Regions from separate parts of the Halalkalibacter sp. HAAS-P014 genome, predicted to be linked through region 1. Evidence: riboswitches for the same ligand, from Rfam matches in the RefSeq annotation. Region 1 holds a riboswitch; each other region holds the start of a gene.

Evidence for each region. Region 1 has a riboswitch for cobalamin ahead of AC1FXZ_RS04400 (ABC transporter substrate-binding protein). Riboswitches for the same ligand answer to the same signal wherever they lie in the genome.
Region 2: linked by a shared signal. The riboswitch ahead of AC1FXZ_RS16770 (ribonucleoside-diphosphate reductase subunit alpha) and the one ahead of AC1FXZ_RS04400 (ABC transporter substrate-binding protein) in region 1 are both predicted to bind cobalamin.
Region 3: linked by a shared signal. The riboswitch ahead of metE (5-methyltetrahydropteroyltriglutamate--homocysteine S-methyltransferase) and the one ahead of AC1FXZ_RS04400 (ABC transporter substrate-binding protein) in region 1 are both predicted to bind cobalamin.

Annotation. Positions count from the first base shown of each region.
Region 1 is NZ_JBWQTV010000005.1:128,772-131,966, reverse strand. Features, by position in the region: gene AC1FXZ_RS04405 (FecCD family ABC transporter permease) at 1-942, opposite strand, end outside; gene AC1FXZ_RS04400 (ABC transporter substrate-binding protein) at 905-1,900, opposite strand; cobalamin riboswitch at 2,070-2,268, opposite strand; gene AC1FXZ_RS04395 (GTP-binding protein) at 2,524-3,195, shown strand, end outside.
Region 2 is NZ_JBWQTV010000021.1:24,126-27,320, reverse strand. Features, by position in the region: gene AC1FXZ_RS16770 (ribonucleoside-diphosphate reductase subunit alpha) at 1-1,848, opposite strand, end outside; cobalamin riboswitch at 1,998-2,197, opposite strand; gene AC1FXZ_RS16765 (glycine betaine uptake BCCT transporter) at 2,361-3,195, opposite strand, start outside.
Region 3 is NZ_JBWQTV010000006.1:223,791-226,985, reverse strand. Features, by position in the region: gene metE (5-methyltetrahydropteroyltriglutamate--homocysteine S-methyltransferase) at 1-1,957, opposite strand, end outside; cobalamin riboswitch at 2,082-2,269, opposite strand; gene AC1FXZ_RS05905 (cob(I)yrinic acid a,c-diamide adenosyltransferase) at 2,491-3,081, shown strand; gene AC1FXZ_RS05900 (VanW family protein) at 3,189-3,195, shown strand, end outside.

The DNA.
Region 1 (3,195 bases):
TGCTAATACAAGAAAAGCCCCACCAATTAACATTGAAAGTGGCAGAACATGCCTGTGGTTTGGGCCTGTTATAAGACGTACTAAATGAGGTATAACGAGGCCGACAAATCCAATTGAACCTGATACAGCTACCGCTGCTCCTGTTAATAAGGAAGCTCCGATCAGAATATTGATTTTCCCCTTCTTCACATCGACACCGATATGATCTGCAGCTTCCTCCCCTAGAGCAAGAGCATTTAATTCCCGGTAGTGAATAATGAGAATGAATGACCCGATCATCATAAATGGTAAAATGAGTTGAACATGGCTCCAGCCTCTCATTCCAACACTGCCGTATAACCAATAAATAATCTGTGTCATAGAATCCCGATCACTTAATGAAATGATTAATGACGTAATCGCCCCAATAAAAGCACTAATGATAATACCAGCTAGAATAATGGTTTCAATAGCCATACTTCTGCTGCTTAACCTAACTAGTCCAAATACAATGAGCAACGTAATAAACCCACTTATAATCGCGACAACCGGAAGAGTGAAACTCCCTAAACCTACAATCGTAACTTGAAAAAACAGTACGAATACAGCACCTAAGGCCGCGCCTGATGACACCCCAATTGTAAAGGGATCCGCTAATGGATTACGTAAAATACCTTGGAAAGCTGCACCAGCGAGAGCTAGTGATGCCCCTACACAAAAAGCAAGTAAAACCCGTGGGAAACGAATATTCCAAATGATCATTTCTTCATTGAGAGGAATATCATTAAGCCACCCAAAGTTAAAAACATTTTCGGAGATAATATGTAAAATAGTAGGAATTGGTATGACAACACTGCTTATCAATAAGCCAAGGAGGGCTGTACCTAGTACAAACCCTCCACTTAAAACATACCACCAAACAATTCTATTCTGCAAAAACTTCCGGATAGATGAGTTTGGCAAGTGTTTCCACCCCTTCAATTAAACGAGGGCCAGGTCTCGTAACCGTGTCGTTATCGACATCAAATACTTGCTCCTCTTTAACAGCAGGCACTACGGCCCATCCATCACGTGATAATACTTCGTCTCTTGGATTTTCTACATAATAACCATAAGTAGTAATAATCACTTCAGGGTCTAGTTGGACAATTTCTTCTTCCGTTAACTTCACCCAACCGTCGTGATTTTCTGCAACGTTAATAGCTTGGATAGATTCGAGCATTTCATTCATAAATGTATTTTGACCTGTAGTGAAAATATCTGGAGCCGGCGATACTTCAACCCAAACTTTTTTCTTATCCGTAACAGTTGCTTCTGCCTTTTCAATGATCACTTTATGTCGTTCTTGCATATCAGTAATAAGCGCATCTGCTTCAGCCTTGCTTCCAGTAGCAGCAGCAATCATTTCAATCTTGCTATACACATCGTCAAAAGATGTAGCACTTCCAGTCACAATAACATTAATACCAGCTTCTTCATATTGCTGTAAAATATCTGGATGCGTATTATAGTGATAATCTGTAACCAGTGCGATATCTGGTAAAAGAGTTAAAACAAGTTCAGCATTCATATCTTGCGCACCAACTTTTTCAATCTCTTGCGCTTCAACAGGATAATTACAGTAATCGGAAACACCGATTACTTTATCGCCTAATCCAAGTGCAAACGTAATTTCTGTATTACTAGCTTGGATAGAAACAATCGTTTCTGGTTCTGATTCAATTGTAACTTCACGATCTGCATCATCAATGATCGTTACAGGAAACAGATCTTCACTTTCCACTTCATTACTGCTTTCAGGAGGTACATCCTCTTCATCTTGATTGTTTTGCGCTTCTGTTCCACAACCTGTAATAATCGCCATGCTTAACAAAAGAACAAGAACAGCTAACCCCCACTTTTTCAAAAACTCCAAATTCATTTTCTTACCCCTTTCTACTTTTGAGCAACAAAAAAACGCTATTCCAAAGGAAAAGCGTGAATGTAAAGGCACATATGTATCCAGTCTATTAAAAAATAAATAAACATGTATGCAATCTAGCAAACGATTACTAGAAAGCCTGCGCTTAAACATTCCTTTCCTCGAGGAAGCTTAAAAAACAATATAGGCAGGTCTCCTGACTTGCGAATCAACGTAGGGTTACCCTTCCCATGCAACTTGCACAGTGGATTTTAGCTAACCTTCCTTATCGCTTACAGTGGCGGGACCGTGTTGGAATTGCACCAACTTCCCTCTTAGTCTCAAATGAAATAAAACCGAACATTTAAGAAACCTATTTGCTTAATATTCATTTTTGCTCTAGAAGCAATTATAAAAGAGTTCCTTTCACTTGTAAATAACTTTATTTCTGAAATTTCGACTTCTATCAACATTTTTCTTACTTATATAGTTAAATTTACAGATTTAAGTATAACGAGAAAATTTAAGCATCGGCAAATATGATTCTTCTATTTACAAAGAGGAAAAAGAAAGATAAAATACAAACCGTAATAATTACTATTTATAACTGTTTTTAATTCCAATTAAAAAAGGAGAATATATAAATGAAAAAAGTTCCTGTTACAGTACTAAGTGGTTATCTAGGTTCAGGTAAAACAACATTATTAAACCACATCCTAACAAATCGTGAAGGCTTAAAAGTCGCTGTAATCGTAAATGATATGAGTGAGATAAACATTGATGCGAAGCTTGTGAAAGGTAATGGATTTTCAAGAACAGAGGAAAAACTTGTAGAACTTCAAAACGGCTGTATTTGTTGTACCCTTCGTGACGATCTAATGCAAGAAGTTGAACGAATCGTTGATGCGGGAGACATCGATTACATTGTCATTGAATCGTCTGGAATTAGTGAACCCGTACCTGTTGCCCAAACATTTACGTATATTGATGAAGAACTCGGAATTGATTTAACGAAAAAATGTACACTTGATACTCTCGTAACAGTTGTTGATGCGAATCGTTTTTGGGATGACTATGCTTCAGGTGAGTCGCTACTTGATCGTAAACAAGGTACAGATGAATCTGATACACGTGAAATATCTGATCTTCTAGTCGATCAAATTGAGTTTGCCGATGTTATTATAGTTAATAAGGTTGAGATGTTACAAGAAGTAGATAAAGATGAAATACTAGGTTTCATGAGAAAGTTAAATGCAGATGCAGATATCATTCCTACATCCTACTCTAAAGTAGAGTTAAGTTCTATTTTACATACA
Region 2 (3,195 bases), on a different contig from region 1:
TAGTTCATTCCATTTTGGACTCCTATATTGGCGTCTATCAAAATATTCACCTGTTGACCAATCAGATCCATTAAAAAGTGGGTATGACCCTTTTTCCTTTGCTAATTCGCAGCTCGCCCCTATCGTTAAAAAAGCAATTTCTTCGTATAACGTATTCGCGTATTCTATCGCTTCCTCTGACTCCCACTTTACCCCTTTTAACGCAAGTAAGTGATGCCATCCAAATGTACCTAACCCAATTGACCTGTACTTTTGATTCGTTATTTGTGCTTGAGGAACAGGAATATTATTTAAATCAATAACGTTATCAAGCATTCGCACTTGAATCGGAATCAATCTCTCTAATACATCTTCTGTTACTGCTTTTGCTAGATTGATTGAAGATAAGTTACAAACAACAAAATCTCCGGGTTCTTTCTCAACGATAATTTTTCCATCTTCCGTTCTTTCTTCGCTAACCGTAGTCGCTTTCATGTTTTGGGTGATTTCTGTGCACAGATTGCTGCCATAAACCATACCTTGGTGGCGATTGGCATTAGCCCGGTTCACGGTGTCTCGATAGAACATATACGGCGTCCCTGTCTCAAGCTGACTTTTCATAATTTCTTTGAAAATATCAATGGCTGGAACAACATCCCATACTTGTCCTTTTTCACCTAATAATCCATTGTTTGCTGCTTCCATACATTGCTCATACTTTTTACGAAAACTCCCTGATCCTTTTTCCTCATCATAATAATCTTCTAGACTAAACCCTAACGTTTGACGAATGGTATGAGGGTCAAATAGATACCACTCTTCACGCGTCTCTACTTTTTCCATAAATAAATCTGGTATACAAACCCCTGTAAACAAATCATGAGTACGCTGTCTTTCATCGCCATTATTTAATTTCACTGCTAAGAAACTGTATATATCGCGATGCCAAACATCCAAATAAACACTGATTGCACCCTGTCTCTGTCCTAGTTGATCAACACTGACTGCCGTGTTATTTAGCTGTTTCATCCAAGGAATGACACCGGAAGAAACCCCTTTAAACCCTCTAATATCACTCCCACGGCTGCGCAGTTTACCTAAGTATGCACCGATTCCTCCCCCACTTTTACTTAGTGTGGCAATATCAGTATTGCTGTCATATATACCTCGTAAACTATCGTCTACCGTATCAATAAAGCAGCTTGAGAGCTGACCATAGCTTTTGCCGGCATTCGCTAATGTCGGAGTTGCAACCGTCATATATAAATTCGAGATGGCCCAGTAGGCTTCTTTAATAAGATCCAAACGTTTTTCTTTAGGTTCTTTCATCATTAACGTAGCGGCAATGATTAAAAACCGCTCTTGAGGAAGTTCATATACGTTCGCACGATGAGATTTCGCTAAGTATCGATCTGCTAGTGTTACTATTCCGATGTATGTAAACAACGAGTCACGTTCAGGAACAATTATCTTTTCTAATTCCTCTAATTCCTCTCTCGAATACTCCTGCAAGATGTCCTTCGAATAGATCCCCATGTTTGTTAACTCTTGAATTAATTGATAGAAGGATCCATATTGAAAATTAGCATCATACCTTCTCGAGATCGTGGCTTTTTTATAGAGCTGTTTTAAAAAAAGATTAGCTGCTGCATAAGTCCAATCTGGTTCTTCGGCTGAAATTCTCTCCACCGCAGACAATACTAGCAAATTGGTTAGCTCATCAGCTGACATATCCCCTTTGGCTGCAATTGTTTGTTCAACTTTCTCCTTATATGCACCAAAGTCCAGCTTAGGAAATAAGCTCATTAATGCCTCAATCTGATTATGTACTTGTTCAATTGATGATTTTCTTACCTTAGCTTGTGTCATTTCTTTCTCCTCCTTTAAAAGTAAACGAAAAAACGCCCCTTCTCCTAGTATGAGAAAGAGCGTAAAACGGCGTAAGAAATAAGACTATGGCCCCCAAAATGCACTTTGGCCTGCTTCATTGCCGTCTCACTTCTCACACCCCGAAGATAGCTGACTAAAAAATGACGGCAGGTCTCCTGACTCGTGCTTCACCCTACTTTGAGCCTTCCCATGCAAGCTAGTTTTTCATGCTAGCTTAAAAGCACAGTGGACCTCTCATTTCATCGGCACTTACAGTTGCGGGGGCAGTTCTGGCTTTCTACCAGATTCCCTATTAAGTCTATTTGACACCGTTCATTCCACAAAATCAATATATAGTTGTATTCAAACCTTTTAAATACGATATATTGTATATGTTAAAGGAAGATTTACCCTATTGCAAGGAAAACCTTCCTTCTTCTTCTTCAAAAAGAAAAATAGATCTATCGATGCCTTATTATAAGTAACCGATAGACCTACTAGATTCATAACTATTAGCTTGCTTTTTTCCTTTTAATTTCTTTCACCTTTACCGGATTACTCTGTTCTTTCAATTCTTGATTTAACTCTTTTACAAGCCCATAGCACATCAACAAAACAATAAACGAAAGTGGCAAGGCACTAACAATAATTGCAGCTTGTAATCCCGTTAGTCCTCCTGAAGCCATTAAAACTACCGTAGAAGCGACTAAAATTAACCCCCATGTCACTTTCACCCGGTTTGATGGGTTTAGATTTCCCCCTGTTGTTTGCATCCCTAAAATAAAGGTTGCTGAATCAGCAGATGTTACGAAGAACGTTGTAATTAACGCCACCGTCAGGATCGATAAAATAGCACCAAGAGGCAACTGCTGGTAAACATAAAAAAGCGCCGTCTCAAGTGATTGCCCAGAAACATTTAAACCTTGGGTAAACTCTAAAAATATTCCTGTACCACCAAATACAGTAAACCAAACCGCACAAACCATTGCCGGAACAAGAAGAACGGCTACAGTAAACTCACGGATCGTTCGACCTTTTGATACACGCGCGATAAACATCCCCACAAATGGTGTCCAAGAGACCCACCATGCCCAATAGAAAACAGTCCAGTTCTGAGTCCATGCTGCTTCATCTGCATCAAAAGGTGCCAAACGTAAGCCCATGGGAATTAAATTTTGCAAATAACTTCCTAAACTCGTCGTAAACATATTCAGTAAAAACAATGTAGGGCCAAGAATCAACATCGCAAAAAATAAAACCGTCGCAATTGACATATTCGCTAAACTCAAATACTTAATCCCTTTTGAAATTCCTGTATTCGCTGAAATGATGAAAAGAACAGTTATA
Region 3 (3,195 bases), on a different contig from region 1:
TAGCTTCAATAATTTCTTTGAAATCGCTATAGCACATGTGAGTATGGATTTGAGTTGTATCTGCAATAGTGGACGTACTCATCCGGAATGAGTCAACTGCCCACGTCAGATAATTGCTATGATCTTTCTTTTTTAAAGGAAGGCCTTCCCGTAAAGCTGGCTCATCAACTTGAATCATCGTAATTCCATTATTCTCTAATGCCTGGACTTCTTTAAGTAAAGCTTCAGCAATTTGAAATGCTACTTCTTTAGGTGGGATGTCATTCCGAACAAATGACCAATTTAAAACTGTAACAGGCCCTGTAAGCATTCCTTTAACTGGTTTTGTTGTTAGTGATTGTGCATAAATCGTTTCTTTAACTGTCATTGGACTAGTGAATGAAACATTCCCGAAGATAATCGGTGGTTTCACGCAACGCGAACCGTAAGATTGTACCCAGCCATTTTTTGAAAAAGCAAAACCCGCTAACTTTTCACCAAAAAATTCTACCATATCATTTCTTTCAAATTCACCATGTACAAGTACATCAATATCTAAGTCTTCTTGAATCCGGACCCATTTTTCAATCATTGAGTTAATCTTTGCCTCATAGTTTTCTGCTGTTAATTCACCTTTTTTCCATTTGAAACGAGCCCTGCGAATGTCCTTTGTTTGTGGAAAGCTGCCAATGGTCGTTGTAGGAAGAATTGGCAAATTCCATTTTTGATTTTGGAGTTGATATCTTTCAGAGAAAGGCTTCATTCTTTCTGTTCGAAGACTCGTTAATTCTTTCTTATCACGCCAAGATGAGGCTTCAAGTTTTTCAACGGACTGCTGATAATGTTTTAGCGCTGCAAGTCTAGCAGATGTAGGTTCTTTCGCTGCGTCTTTCAACAAGCTCAATTCATCTAACTTTTCATCAGCAAAGGCTAATGCATTCTTTATTAAAGGGTCTAACGTTGTTTCATGCTCTAAACAAACCGGAACATGAAGCAAGCTAGAGGACGGTTGTACAAGTAGGTTTTCTAATGGAATAAGTTGGGATATACTTGTTAAAATATCATGACTTTGACTTAATTTATTTTTCCAAATGTTCCTTCCATCGATTAGTCCGACTCCAAGAATTTTATCTTCTGGGAATCCATACGCTTGAATTGATTTTAGGTTTTCTGAGTATCCATTAACAAAGTCAAGGCCAATTCCTTTGACAGGGAGATTCATTAATTCCTGATAATGAGACACTGATTCAAAATATGTTTGTAGCATAATATCTAGGTGAGGAATGTTGCTTGTAATTTCTTCATACAGTTTAGAGAAAAGTGATATTTCATCCGTTGTTAAATCCATTACAAGGTAGGGCTCATCAATTTGAACAAATGTACATCCGGCATTGGCGAGTTCGGATAATAATTGGGTATATACAGGTATAAAACGTTCAAGAAGATTAGCAAACTCCTTAGACTTGTACCCTTTTGATAGTTTTAAAAACGTGAAAGGTCCGAGTATAACCGGTTTCCCTTCAATATTTAATTCTTCTTTTGCTTCTAAAAATGCTTGTAATGGCCGGTTTTCGACTAGAGTTGGCTGTCTATGATCTAGTTCTGGGACGATGTAATGGTAATTGGTATCGAACCATTTAGTCATTTCGCAAGCATGAGCTTGCTGTGTTCCACGAGCCATTGAAAAGTATGTATGAAGTGGAACAGGGCCATTAGAATAATCAAAGCGCTTTGGCACAAGACCAAACATTGTTGCAGTATCAAGAACATGGTCATAATAAGAAAAATCACCAACAGGTATTAGATCGATACCCTTATTTAATTGTTTTTGTAAATGTTGCAACCGATATGCTTTCATTTGTTCTACAAAAATTTCTTCGGAGATCGTTTGAGCCCAAAATGCTTCAAGTGTTTTTTTCCACTCTCGTTGTTCACCTATACGTGGATAGCCTAAGTTACTACTTCTAATCGTTTTCATTGTTAAATTCCTCCAATTTTATATTAATCAACAAAAAAGGATATCATTACCAGAAAAAGTGGTAACGATATCCATAGAAATATTAATGAAATACAGTTAACACCTCCCCATCTCCCGTAGGTAAGCAGTGTTGTTGAAACAGGCAGGTCTCCTGGCTCTAGTATCTTCGTTATTATGGTCTTCCCGGCGTTAACCAGTGACATTTGACATAATAACTCCTCTATTACAGTGGCGGGACCGCTCCGGAATTTCACCGGATTCCCTTTTAAACTTTGAACAAACATTCAAAGTACCTATTTCCAACATATGAAATTGATTTCAACTTTAGCGTAGAGAAGGAAACTTGTCAATAGCTTTTTGAGAATGATACAAACCGAAAAAAGTTTTACTGGTGCGAAACTATGAAAAAAATCATAATCATGTATACTATGAATGCATGCATGTACATAGTAGTTGTGTTAATTACAGCATGAATTGTGATAAAAGTTGTAAAGAAAATATTTTAATAAACTAAATTACTAGGGGGAATTTCGATGAAACTTTATACTCGAACTGGAGATGAAGGGAAAACAAGTGTTATAGGAGGACGAATTGCTAAAGATGATACGAGAGTTATCGCTTATGGTACAACAGATGAACTTAATTCTTTTATTGGACAGGTAGTGGCCCAATTAGAAGAAGACGTATTTCCTGATATCAAGGCTGAGCTTTTCAAAGTCCAACATGAATTATTCGATTGTGGTGGTGACTTAGCGATGATTAAAGTGACAAATGAGCATCCATATAAGGTCAAGCAAGAAATCGTTGACTTTTTAGAACAGCGTATAGATAACTACATCTTAGAAGCACCTGAATTAGAACGTTTTATTTTACCGGGTGGCTCAAAAGAGGCAGCTTCACTTCATATTTGTCGTACTATTACAAGACGTGCTGAACGATATGTGACGAGGCTTAAACGAGAAGGTGAGCAAGTCAATCCTATCGTACTAAAATATTTAAATCGCCTATCGGATTACTTTTTTGCGATTGCGCGAGTCGTGAACCATCGACAGGGAGTAAAAGATGTTGAATATGAGAGAAGTGCGATCGTCTTCAAAGGTGGAAAACGAAAGGAAAACGGATGATACAGTAGTTAGCTCAGCATAACCCCAAAAATGGTGCTACAACAAGGTATTTTTTAAGTTTGTTTTCATATATTGGTAAATGTGTAATAGAAAGAGGGGGAAAACAAATGAAAA